2 regions of the Brachybacterium rhamnosum genome follow, and region 1 is predicted to be linked to the other one. Evidence: riboswitches for the same ligand, from Rfam matches in the RefSeq annotation. Region 1 holds a riboswitch; the other holds the start of a gene.
What was found. Region 1 has a riboswitch for thiamine pyrophosphate ahead of thiM (hydroxyethylthiazole kinase). Riboswitches for the same ligand answer to the same signal wherever they lie in the genome.
Positions count from the first base shown of each region.

Region 2: another riboswitch for thiamine pyrophosphate. It lies ahead of ABD080_RS08585 (MFS transporter); the one in region 1 lies ahead of thiM (hydroxyethylthiazole kinase).

Region 1 covers NZ_BAAAIS010000001.1:41,237-45,882, forward strand. The annotation lists gene ABD080_RS00215 (GntR family transcriptional regulator) at 1-657, shown strand, start outside; gene ABD080_RS00220 (MFS transporter) at 654-1,850, shown strand; TPP riboswitch at 1,930-2,024, shown strand; gene thiM (hydroxyethylthiazole kinase) at 2,015-2,833, shown strand; gene thiE (thiamine phosphate synthase) at 2,839-3,498, shown strand; gene ABD080_RS00235 (bifunctional hydroxymethylpyrimidine kinase/phosphomethylpyrimidine kinase) at 3,495-4,646, shown strand, end outside.
Region 2 covers NZ_BAAAIS010000002.1:1,467,809-1,472,454, reverse strand. The annotation lists gene fdhA (formaldehyde dehydrogenase, glutathione-independent) at 1-489, opposite strand, end outside; gene ABD080_RS08590 (cold-shock protein) at 698-901, opposite strand; gene ABD080_RS08585 (MFS transporter) at 1,158-2,543, opposite strand; TPP riboswitch at 2,535-2,627, opposite strand; gene ABD080_RS08580 (hypothetical protein) at 2,748-3,230, opposite strand; gene ABD080_RS08575 (S9 family peptidase) at 3,331-4,646, shown strand, end outside.

The DNA of each region.
Region 1 (4,646 bases):
CCCTGGAGGGAGCCCGAGAGGGGAACCCTCGCCCACCGCGCCGCCGCCGAGGCCGCCCGCCGCATCGTCGAGGGCGCGCTGCCCGCCGGCGAGCTGCTGCGCGAGAGCGACCTCGCCGAGGCCACCGGCATCAGCCGCACCCCGGCCCGTGAGGCCATGCTCCAGCTCGAGCGCTGGGGCCTGGTGCGGCTGCTCCCCAAGAAGGGAGCCCTCGTCACCGCGGTCACCGCGCGCGAGCGCCGCGAGCTGATCGCCGTGCGCACCATGCTCGAGGCCGCCGCCGGCACCGCCCTGCTCTCCCGCCCCGCGGCGATGCCGGCCCTCGCCGCCGAGCTCGGGCGCCTGCTGGACCAGCAGCGCGCCGCCGCGGAGGCCCAGGACCCGCTCGCCTTCGCCGCCGCCGACCTCGACTTCCACCTCGCCCTCATCGCCGCCGCGGACAACAGCGTCGTCGCCGGGATCTGCCAGGACCTCGGCCCCCGCTTCGCCCGCCTCACCGCCGCCGTCCTCGACGAGCGCAGCGGCACCATGCCCGCCCTCCTCGCCGAGCACGAGGAGCTCGCCGCGCTCCTCGCCGCGAGCGACCCCGCGGCCTTCGCCGAGCGCCTGCGCGCCCACGTCGAGGACGCCTACGAGCTCGACGGGGGCGCACGATGAGCCGCACCGCGATCCGTGCCCCCTGGAGGCTCGTGGTCCCCGCGACCTTCCTGCTCGCCTGGGGCGGCAACCACTTCACCCCGCTCCTGCACGTCTACGAGTCCGTGGGCCACTACGCCGCCTGGCAGGCGAACCTCCTGCTGGGCACCTACGTCGCCGGGCTCGCCCCCGGCCTGCTCGTCGCCGCCGCACTCTCCGACCGCCACGGCCGCCGCCCCGTGATGCTCGTGGGCATGGCCGCGACCGTGCTGGGCAGCGCGCTCCTCGCCGCGAGCCCCCACGTCTTCGCGCTGCTGTGCCTGGGCCGGGTGCTCGCCGGGCTCGGGGTCGGCGCGGCCATGTCCGTCGGCACGGCCTGGATGAAGGAGCTCTCCTCGCCGCCGTACGAGATCGGCGCCCCGGCCGTCGCGGGCGCCCGCCGCCCCTCCCTCACCCTCACCCTCGGCTTCGCCCTCGGCGCCGGGGTGAGCGGGCTGCTCGCCCAGTTCGCCCCGCTCCCCGAGGTCCTCCCCTATCTCGTGCACGGCGGCCTCGCCGTCCTCGCGACCCCGCTGCTCCTGCTCGCACCGGAGACCCGTCGTGTCGAGCGGCCCGCCGCCGGGCACTGGTGGGAGGACCTCCGCGTGCCCGCAGCCGGGCACCGCCGCTTCACGCGCGCCGTGGTCCCCGCGGCGCCGTGGATCTTCGGCGCGGCAGGCGTCGCCTACGCGGTCATCCCCGCGAGCGTCGAGAGCCACCTCGGGGACGGCGCGACGCTGTACGCGACGGCGCTGACGGTGCTCACGCTCGGCACCGGGGCGGTCGTGCAGTCCTTCGTGCCGCGGCTGGACCGCCTCACCGGCGGCCGATCCCTGCCCGTGGGCCAGGCGGCGATGTGCGTCGGCCTGGTGCTCGCGGTGCTCGCGACCGCGATCGGCAGCCCGGTCCTCGGCATCCTCGTGGCGATGGTGCTCGGCGCCGCCTACGGCACCCTCGTCGTCGCCGGGCTGCTGCAGGTGCAGAGCATCGCGACGGCGGAGGATCTCGCCGGGCTCACCGGCGTCTACTACGCGCTCGCCTACCTCGGGTTCCTGCTGCCGACGATCCTCGCCGCGCTGCTGCCGCTGCTCGCCTACCCCGCGTCGCTCTCGATGCTCGTGGTGCTCTGCGCGCTGTGCCTGATCCTCGTGCGTCGCGGCCTGCGCACCGCCTGAGGCTCTCCCCACCGGGGCGACGTCGGCGGCCCGGCCGCGGACGCCGCCCCCGCGCGGGCGACGATCACGTACGGTGGCCTGCAGTGACACGGGGTGCCCGAGGACCGGGCTGAGATGACACCCGTCGAACCTGATCTAGCTCGGACTAGCGAAGGGATGTCGCCATGACACTCGCGCACGCCTCTGCCCCCACCGACCCGGCGGTCCTCGCGGCCGCCCTCGAGGAGGTCCGCTCGCGGGTCCCCCTCGTGCAGTGCCTGACCAACGTGGTCACCACGAACCTCGTCGCGAACGCGCTGCTCGCCGTGGGCGGCTCCCCCGCCATGGTCGCCGTGCCCGAGGAGGCCGGGATCTTCGCGCGGATCGCCGACGGCGTCCTCGTGAACCTCGGCACCGCCGGCGCCGAGCAGCGGGAGGCGATGGTCGAGGCCGTCGCCGCCGCGCGCTCCGCCGGCACCCCCTGGGTGCTGGACCCCGTCGCCGTCGGGACCCTGCCCGTGCGCACGGCCCTCGCCGCGCGGCTCGTGACCGAGGAGCCCGCGATCATCCGCGGCAACGCCTCCGAGATCCGCGCCCTCGCGGGGCTCTCCGCCGGCGGCCGCGGCGCGGACTCGATCGACTCCGCCGACGACTCCCACGAAGCCGCCACGACCCTCGCCCGCAGCACCGGCGCCGTCGTCGCCGTCTCGGGCGCGGTGGACCTCGTGACCGACGGGGAGAGAGTGGTGCGCGTCGCCACCGGCAGCCCTCTGCTCACGAAGGTCACTGGTGCCGGCTGCGCGCTCGGCGGGATCACCGCGGCCTTCGCCGCCGTGGTCGAGGACCGCCTCGTCGCCGCGGTCGCCGCGACGACGGTGCTCACCCTCGCCGCCGAGCGCTCCGCCCGCACCGCCGAGCACCCGGGCTCCTTCGCCGTGGGGCTGCTCGACGGGCTCCACGCGCTCAGCCCCCAGGACGTCCGCGACCAGGCGAAGGTGCGATGACGACGATGAGCACCCCTCCTGAGGTCGACCTCTCCCTCTACCTCGTCGTGGACCGCCCGCAGCTCGAGCGGGCCGGCCACGACCCCGTCACCGCCGTGCGGGACGCCGTCGCCGGCGGGGTCACCGCGGTCCAGGTGCGCGACAAGCAGCTCCCCACCCGGGACACGCTCGCCTTCTGCGCGGCTCTCACGGAGACGCTGCCCCCGTCGGTCGCGATCATCGTCGACGACCGCGTCGACGTGGTCCTCGCCGCCCGGGAGACCAGGGTGCGCCTCGCCGGGGTGCACGTCGGCCAGTCCGACCTCCCTGCGCACCTCGTGCGCCGGCTCCTGGGCCCGGGCGCCGTCATCGGCGTCTCCGCGCAGACCGCCGCCATGGCCCGCGAGGGCGAGGCCGCCGGCGCCGACCACCTCGGCATCGGCGCCGTGCACGGCACCACCACGAAGGCGGACGCCCCCGCCGCGATCGGGGTCGAGGGCGTCGCCGCCGTCGCCGCCGCGACCGCTCTCCCCGCCGTCGCGATCGGCGGGATCACCGCCGCGGACCTCCCCGCCCTGCGCCGCGCCGGGCTCGACGGCGCGGCCGTCGTCTCCGCGATCTGCTCCTCCCCCTCCCCCTTCGACGCCGCGTCGGAGCTGCGCCGCGCCTGGGAGGACGCCCGATGAGCCTGCCCGTCCCCCGCGTCCTCAGCATCGCCGGCACCGACCCCACCGGCGGCGCCGGCATCCAGGCGGACCTCAAGTCGATCGCCGCGAACGGCGGCTACGGCATGGCCGCGACGACCGCGCTCGTCGCCCAGAACACCCGCGGCGTGCGCGAGGTGCACGTGCCGCCGCCCGCGTTCCTCGACGCGCAGCTCCGAGCGGTGAGCGAGGACGTCACGATCGACGCCGTGAAGATCGGCATGCTCTTCGACGGCACCATCATCGACACCGTCACCACCTGGCTGGACGACGTGCGGCCCCCGGTCGTGGTGCTCGACCCGGTCATGGTCGCCGCGAGCGGCGACCGGCTGCTCGACGACTCCGCCGAGCAGGCGCTGCGGGACATGCTCCGCCATGCGCACCTCGTCACCCCGAACCTCCCCGAGCTCGCCGTGCTCGCCGAGCGACCCGAGGCGAGCACCTGGGAGCAGGCCCTCGCCCAGGCGCAGGAGCTCGCCGCCCATCATGCGGTGCTCGTGCTCGCCAAGGGCGGTCACCTGAGCGGGCCGGACTCCCCCGACGCCCTCGTCGGCCCCGAGGGGGTGCTCGCCGCGCTGCCCGGCGCGCGGATCGCGACGCGGAACACGCACGGCACCGGCTGCTCCCTCTCCTCCGCGATCGCGACCCTCCGCGGCCGCGGCGAGGACTGGGCCGGCGCCGTGCGCGGGGCGAAGGACTGGCTCGCGGGCGCGATCGCCGCGGCGGACTCCCTCGAGGTGGGGCGGGGCAGCGGCCCGGTCTCCCACTTCGCGGCGCTGTGGGAGGCGGCCGGCACCCATGTCCCGGCCGCGGCGACGATCGCCGAGGAGTGGTGGGAGGCGGCCGCCGAGCTGCGCACGCAGATCGACGCGCTGCCCGTGGTGCGCGGCCTCGCCGACGGCACCCTCCCGCGCCCCGCGTTCCACCGCTACCTCGCCCAGGACGCGCTCTACCTCCAGGAGTACTCGCGGGCCCTCGCCGCCGCGTCGACCCTCGCCCCCTCCGCCGAGGAGCAGGCCTTCTGGGCCGGGGCCGCGCAGGGCGCCATCGCCGCGGAGACCGAGCTGCACGCGGGCCGCCTGGGCCCCGAGGAGCTCTTCGCCGCCCAGCCCGATGCGACCACCCGCGCC
Region 2 (4,646 bases), on a different contig from region 1:
GTCGGGGAATGTCAGCAGGTTCCAGTCCGCGTACGGGGTGAGGACGTACTCGGCCTGGCCGCCGACCCAGCCGCCCATGTCGACGTACCCGTAGGCGCTGCCCGGGCGGTCCGGGTTCACGTTCAGGCAGATCCCGGTCTTGCCGTCCTTGCAGTTGCGGCAGCGGCCGCAGGCGATGTTGAAGGGGACCGAGACGATGTCGCCCTTCTTGATGAACTCGACGTCCGGGCCGACCTCGACCACCTCGCCGGTGATCTCGTGGCCCAGGATGAGCCCCTCCGGGGCGGTGGTGCGGCCGCGCACCATGTGCTGGTCGGAGCCGCAGATGTTGGTCGCGACGGTGCGCAGGATCGCGCCGTGGGGCACCTTCCGGCCGACGTTGGCCGGGTTCACCCCCGGACCGTCCTTCAGCTCGAACTCGGGGTAGGGGGTGTCGACCACCTCGACGTGGCCTGCTCCCTTGTACGCCACAGCTCTGTTCTCAGACATCATCGTCCTTCCGTGGAACCACTGACGAGCGGCACCGCGAGCGCACCGGGCGTCCGGTGCCGCGGGACCCGCGAGCACGGGACCCTCGCCGGCCAGCCTGCCCCGGCGATCAGGGAAAGACAAGGCCCGGAAGTTTTCCCTCCGGACATGACGGAGCGCCCGCCGGATCGTTCCGACGGGCGCTCCGTGAGCTGTGGGGCTCCGGGGCTCAGGCGCCCTGGATGTTCACGGCGGTGAGGCCGCGATCGGTGCGCTCCACCTCGAAGGAGACCTTCTGGTTCTCCTCGAGGTTGCGGTAGCCGGTGCCGGAGATGTTGCTGAAGTGGGCGAAGACGTCGTCCGAGCCGTCGTCGGGGGCGATGAAGCCGAAGCCCTTGTCGGCGTTGAACCACTTCACGGTGCCAGTTGCCATGTTCCTGTAATCCTTCGATGTCGTCGGCCGAGTCTCGGCCAATGATGCCTGCCGCCGGAAGACGCTCCGCCGACGACGTGGACCCCGAGAAGGGTCCGGCGGCACGCCGCGGACGACGTGCCGAGCACTAGGTTCGCAGACTTTCGCCCCGGATGCGAGCATGATTCCCCGATTGTTCATCGAAGGAGACCGATCGCTCGGTCCCGACCGCTCGGAAGCGCCCGATCGGAGGCCGCCGAGGACGGACATCCATCTCTCACCGCTCCCCGGCGAGCGCGACCGCGTCGAGGTCCCCGTCGAGGTCCGCGGGCGTGAGGCGCGGGCCGAGCCGGGCGCCGAGGATCAGCAGCGCCGCCCCGAGCACCATGAGCAGCAGCACCGACCCGCGAGGTCCGGTGATCCCGGCGAGCAGCGGGAGGTAGAAGGGGTACAGGGCCGGAAGCACGAGGGAGAGGCTGTAGGCGGAGCCGTACCCGGTGGAGCGCACGGCCGTGGGGAAACGCTCGGACAGATACGCGGAGACCGGGCCGTAGGCGGCGACGGTCACCACCTGCAGCAGCGCCGCGCAGAGCGCCGCCCGGGCGAGGCTCCCGGAGCCGACGGCCGCCCACCACAGGGGCGGCCCGAGGAGCAGGGCGGCGATCCCCCAGTGCGTGAGCAGTCGGCGCCGGCCGATCACCGTGGAGAGGTGCCCGGCGAGCGCCATCGCGAGCGCCTGGACGACGGAGGCGATGCCCATGGCGAGCGCGACCTCGGTGGCGGCGAGGGCACCGCCCTCCCCGAGCCGCGCGGTGAGCAGCAGGACCGTCGTGTTCGTGAGCAGCCAGAGCCCCGTCATCATGACGAAGGCCTGCCGGAAGGCGCCGGACCAGCGGCCTGCGAGCACCTGCCGGACGCCGCCCCGCACCGGCGTCGTATTCCCGTCCCTCCCGGCGCGGCGGGTGATGGGGGCGTCGACGACGTGCGAGCGGTAGTACAGCAGCATCCCCAGCGAGAGCAGCGCGCCGACGACGAACAGCAGTCGCCAGCCCCAGACGGCGTACTCCTCCGGCCCGAGCACCAGCAGCAGCGTGGCGGTCGCGAAGGCGATCGCCCCCTGCGCCCACGGCGCCATCGAGAGGATCAGCCCGCTCATGAGGCCGCGGCGGCGCGGCGGCGACCACTCCATGGCGAGCGGGATCGCGGCGGAGTACTCCCCGGCGACGAAGATGCCGCCCAGGAAGCGCAGGCCGAGGATCAGCGCGATCGTCCCGGCGCCCAGCAGCTCGTGGGTGGGCATCGCGGCGATCAGCAGCGCGCAGCCGGCGGTGCCGGCGATCGCGACCTGCGTGGTGCGGGTGCGGCCCAGGCGGTCGGAGATCCGGCCGAAGACGACCCCGCCGACGGGCCGACCGAGCATCATCGCGATGACGACGATCGCACCGGTCGCCGCGGCGACGCCGGGCCCGGCGACCGTGGCCAGCGCCGGGGTGAGCGCGGTGAGCGGCAGGAACACGTGGACGTTGTCGATGAAGTTCCCGACCACACCGGCGCGGAGCGCGGCGCGCCCCGAGGGCGGCAGACGGTCCGGCGGGCCGACGGGGCCGGGGCGGTCGACCTCGTCGATGGTGGGTGCATCGGTCGCGGGCAGGCGCGAGCGCATGGCGGACATCCCTTCGTCAGTACGAGCTGCATCAGGTTCCACGGGTGTGATCTCAGCGCCGACGGCGCACCCCGTGTCCGCGATCGAGTATCCCGGGTGCGGGGCGCAGCAGGCCGACGTGTCCACGGGACACCGCCGTCTTCGCGCCGAAGCCCGGGCGCGCCGACCGCCGTCGGCCGATCCACTCCTGCTGGCGCGCCGCCCTCAGCCGATCTCGTCCGGCCAGCTCTCCGGCATCGAGCCGTCCTCGGCGACAGGCACCATCCCGCGGTAGCCGGTGACGGTCTCCCAGTGGTCTCCGCGGGCACGGAGGAACAGGTAGACCTCACCGGCGTCCTCGATGCCCGAGAGGGCGTCCCGGCTCTCCCCGCAGCTGTACGGCAACGAGAGCACCTCGATGCTCGACCCCTCGCCGTCGGCCGGGGCTCCGGAGACCCACTCGGCAACCTGAACGGTCCACAGCGGCACGTCGTACAGCTCGTAGCGTCCCGTCGCGGGCGGACCGTCGGCTGTGCCGCGCACGACGGCGTCGGACTCCGCCGCCGCGTCCGCAGGCGTCTCCAGTTCGATCCAGTCGATGCAGCTCGCGGCGGTGGTCTCGTCCTCCGGGCGCGTCGCCGGGCCGTCGCAGCCGCTGAGGGCGGCCGCTCCGGCGAGCGCGGCGAGCAGAGTGCGTCGGCGGACCATGGGCACATCGTGCACCCGCCGGGCACCGTCGAGGAGGCCCGTGACCGCATCGCAACCGTGATCGTGCACCTGCCGTGGCCTGGCTCGATAGCGTGCAGGGATGACCGCTGACGCTCCCGCCTCCCCGTCCCTCGACCTCCGTGACGTGGAGGCGTTCCTGCGTGTGCCGCGGGTCTCCGCGATCGCCGCGGGCCCGGGCGGCCGGGCGGCCGCTGTGGTGCAAGAGGCCGACGAGCACCTCTCCCGTCTGGTCCCCGCCCTCTGGGAGCTCACGGCGGAGGGACCCGCCCGGCGGCTGACGGTCTCGGAGAAGGGCGAGTCCTCGCCGTGCTTCGCGCCGGACGGCTCGCTGCTGTTCACCTCCTCCCGACCCGATCCCACGGGCGAGGCGCCCGAGGGGACGACGGCGATCTGGCGGCTGCCGCTCGCCGGCGAGGCGCAGGTGCTCGCGCATGCGCCGGGCGGGCTCGAGCTGCTCGACGTGGCCGGCGACGGCACGATCCTCGCCGCGACGAGCGTGCTGCCCGGCGTGAGCCTCGAGGAGGACGCCGAGGCCCGCGCGGCACGGAAGGACGCGAAGCGCACGACGATCTGGCACACGGGCATGCCGATCCGGCAGTGGGACCACGAGCGCGGCGACTCCTCCCGCCACCTCCTGATCGTCACCGCGCAGGGCGAGCTGCGGGACCTCACGCCGGACGCCGGCACCCTGCCGCTGCACACCGCCTCCGCCGTGCTCGCGCGCGACGGGCGCACCGTCGTCACCGAGTGGACCGAGCGGATCGCCCGCGGGGAGACCCGCACCAGCCTGGTCCGCATCGACGGGGCGACCCGCGAGCGCACGCCGCTGCTCGAGGCGACGGACGAGCACGGCTACGACTCCCCCGTGCTGTCCCCGGACGGCCGGCTCCTCGCCGTCACCCGCTCGACCGTCTCCACCCCGACGGACACGAGCTACGGGCGCCTGGAGATCCACGACCTCGAGGGCGACGGCGTGGTCGCGGTCGACCTCGGCGACCTCACCGCCGGCCAGGTGGTGTGGCAGGCCGACGGCGGCACGCTGCTCGTGAGCGGGGACCTGCACTCCTCCGGCGCGGTGCTCGCGGTCGACCCCTCGACCGGCGCCGTCTCCACGCTCGCCGACGGCGGCGTGTTCTCCTCCCTCTCCCCCGCCGAGGACGGCTCCGTGCTCGCCCTGCGCAGCGACGTGGCGACGCCGGCCCGCCCGGTGCGGATCACCGCGGAGGGCGTCGTGGAGCTGCCCGCGCCGGGCGCCGTCGGCCCCCTGCCCGACACCCTCGAGAAGGTGACCACCACCGTGGGCGGTGTCGAGGTGCCCGGCTGGCTGTGCACGCCCGTGGGGGCGAGCGCCGAGGATCCCGCGCCCACGCTGCTGTGGGTGCACGGCGGCCCGCA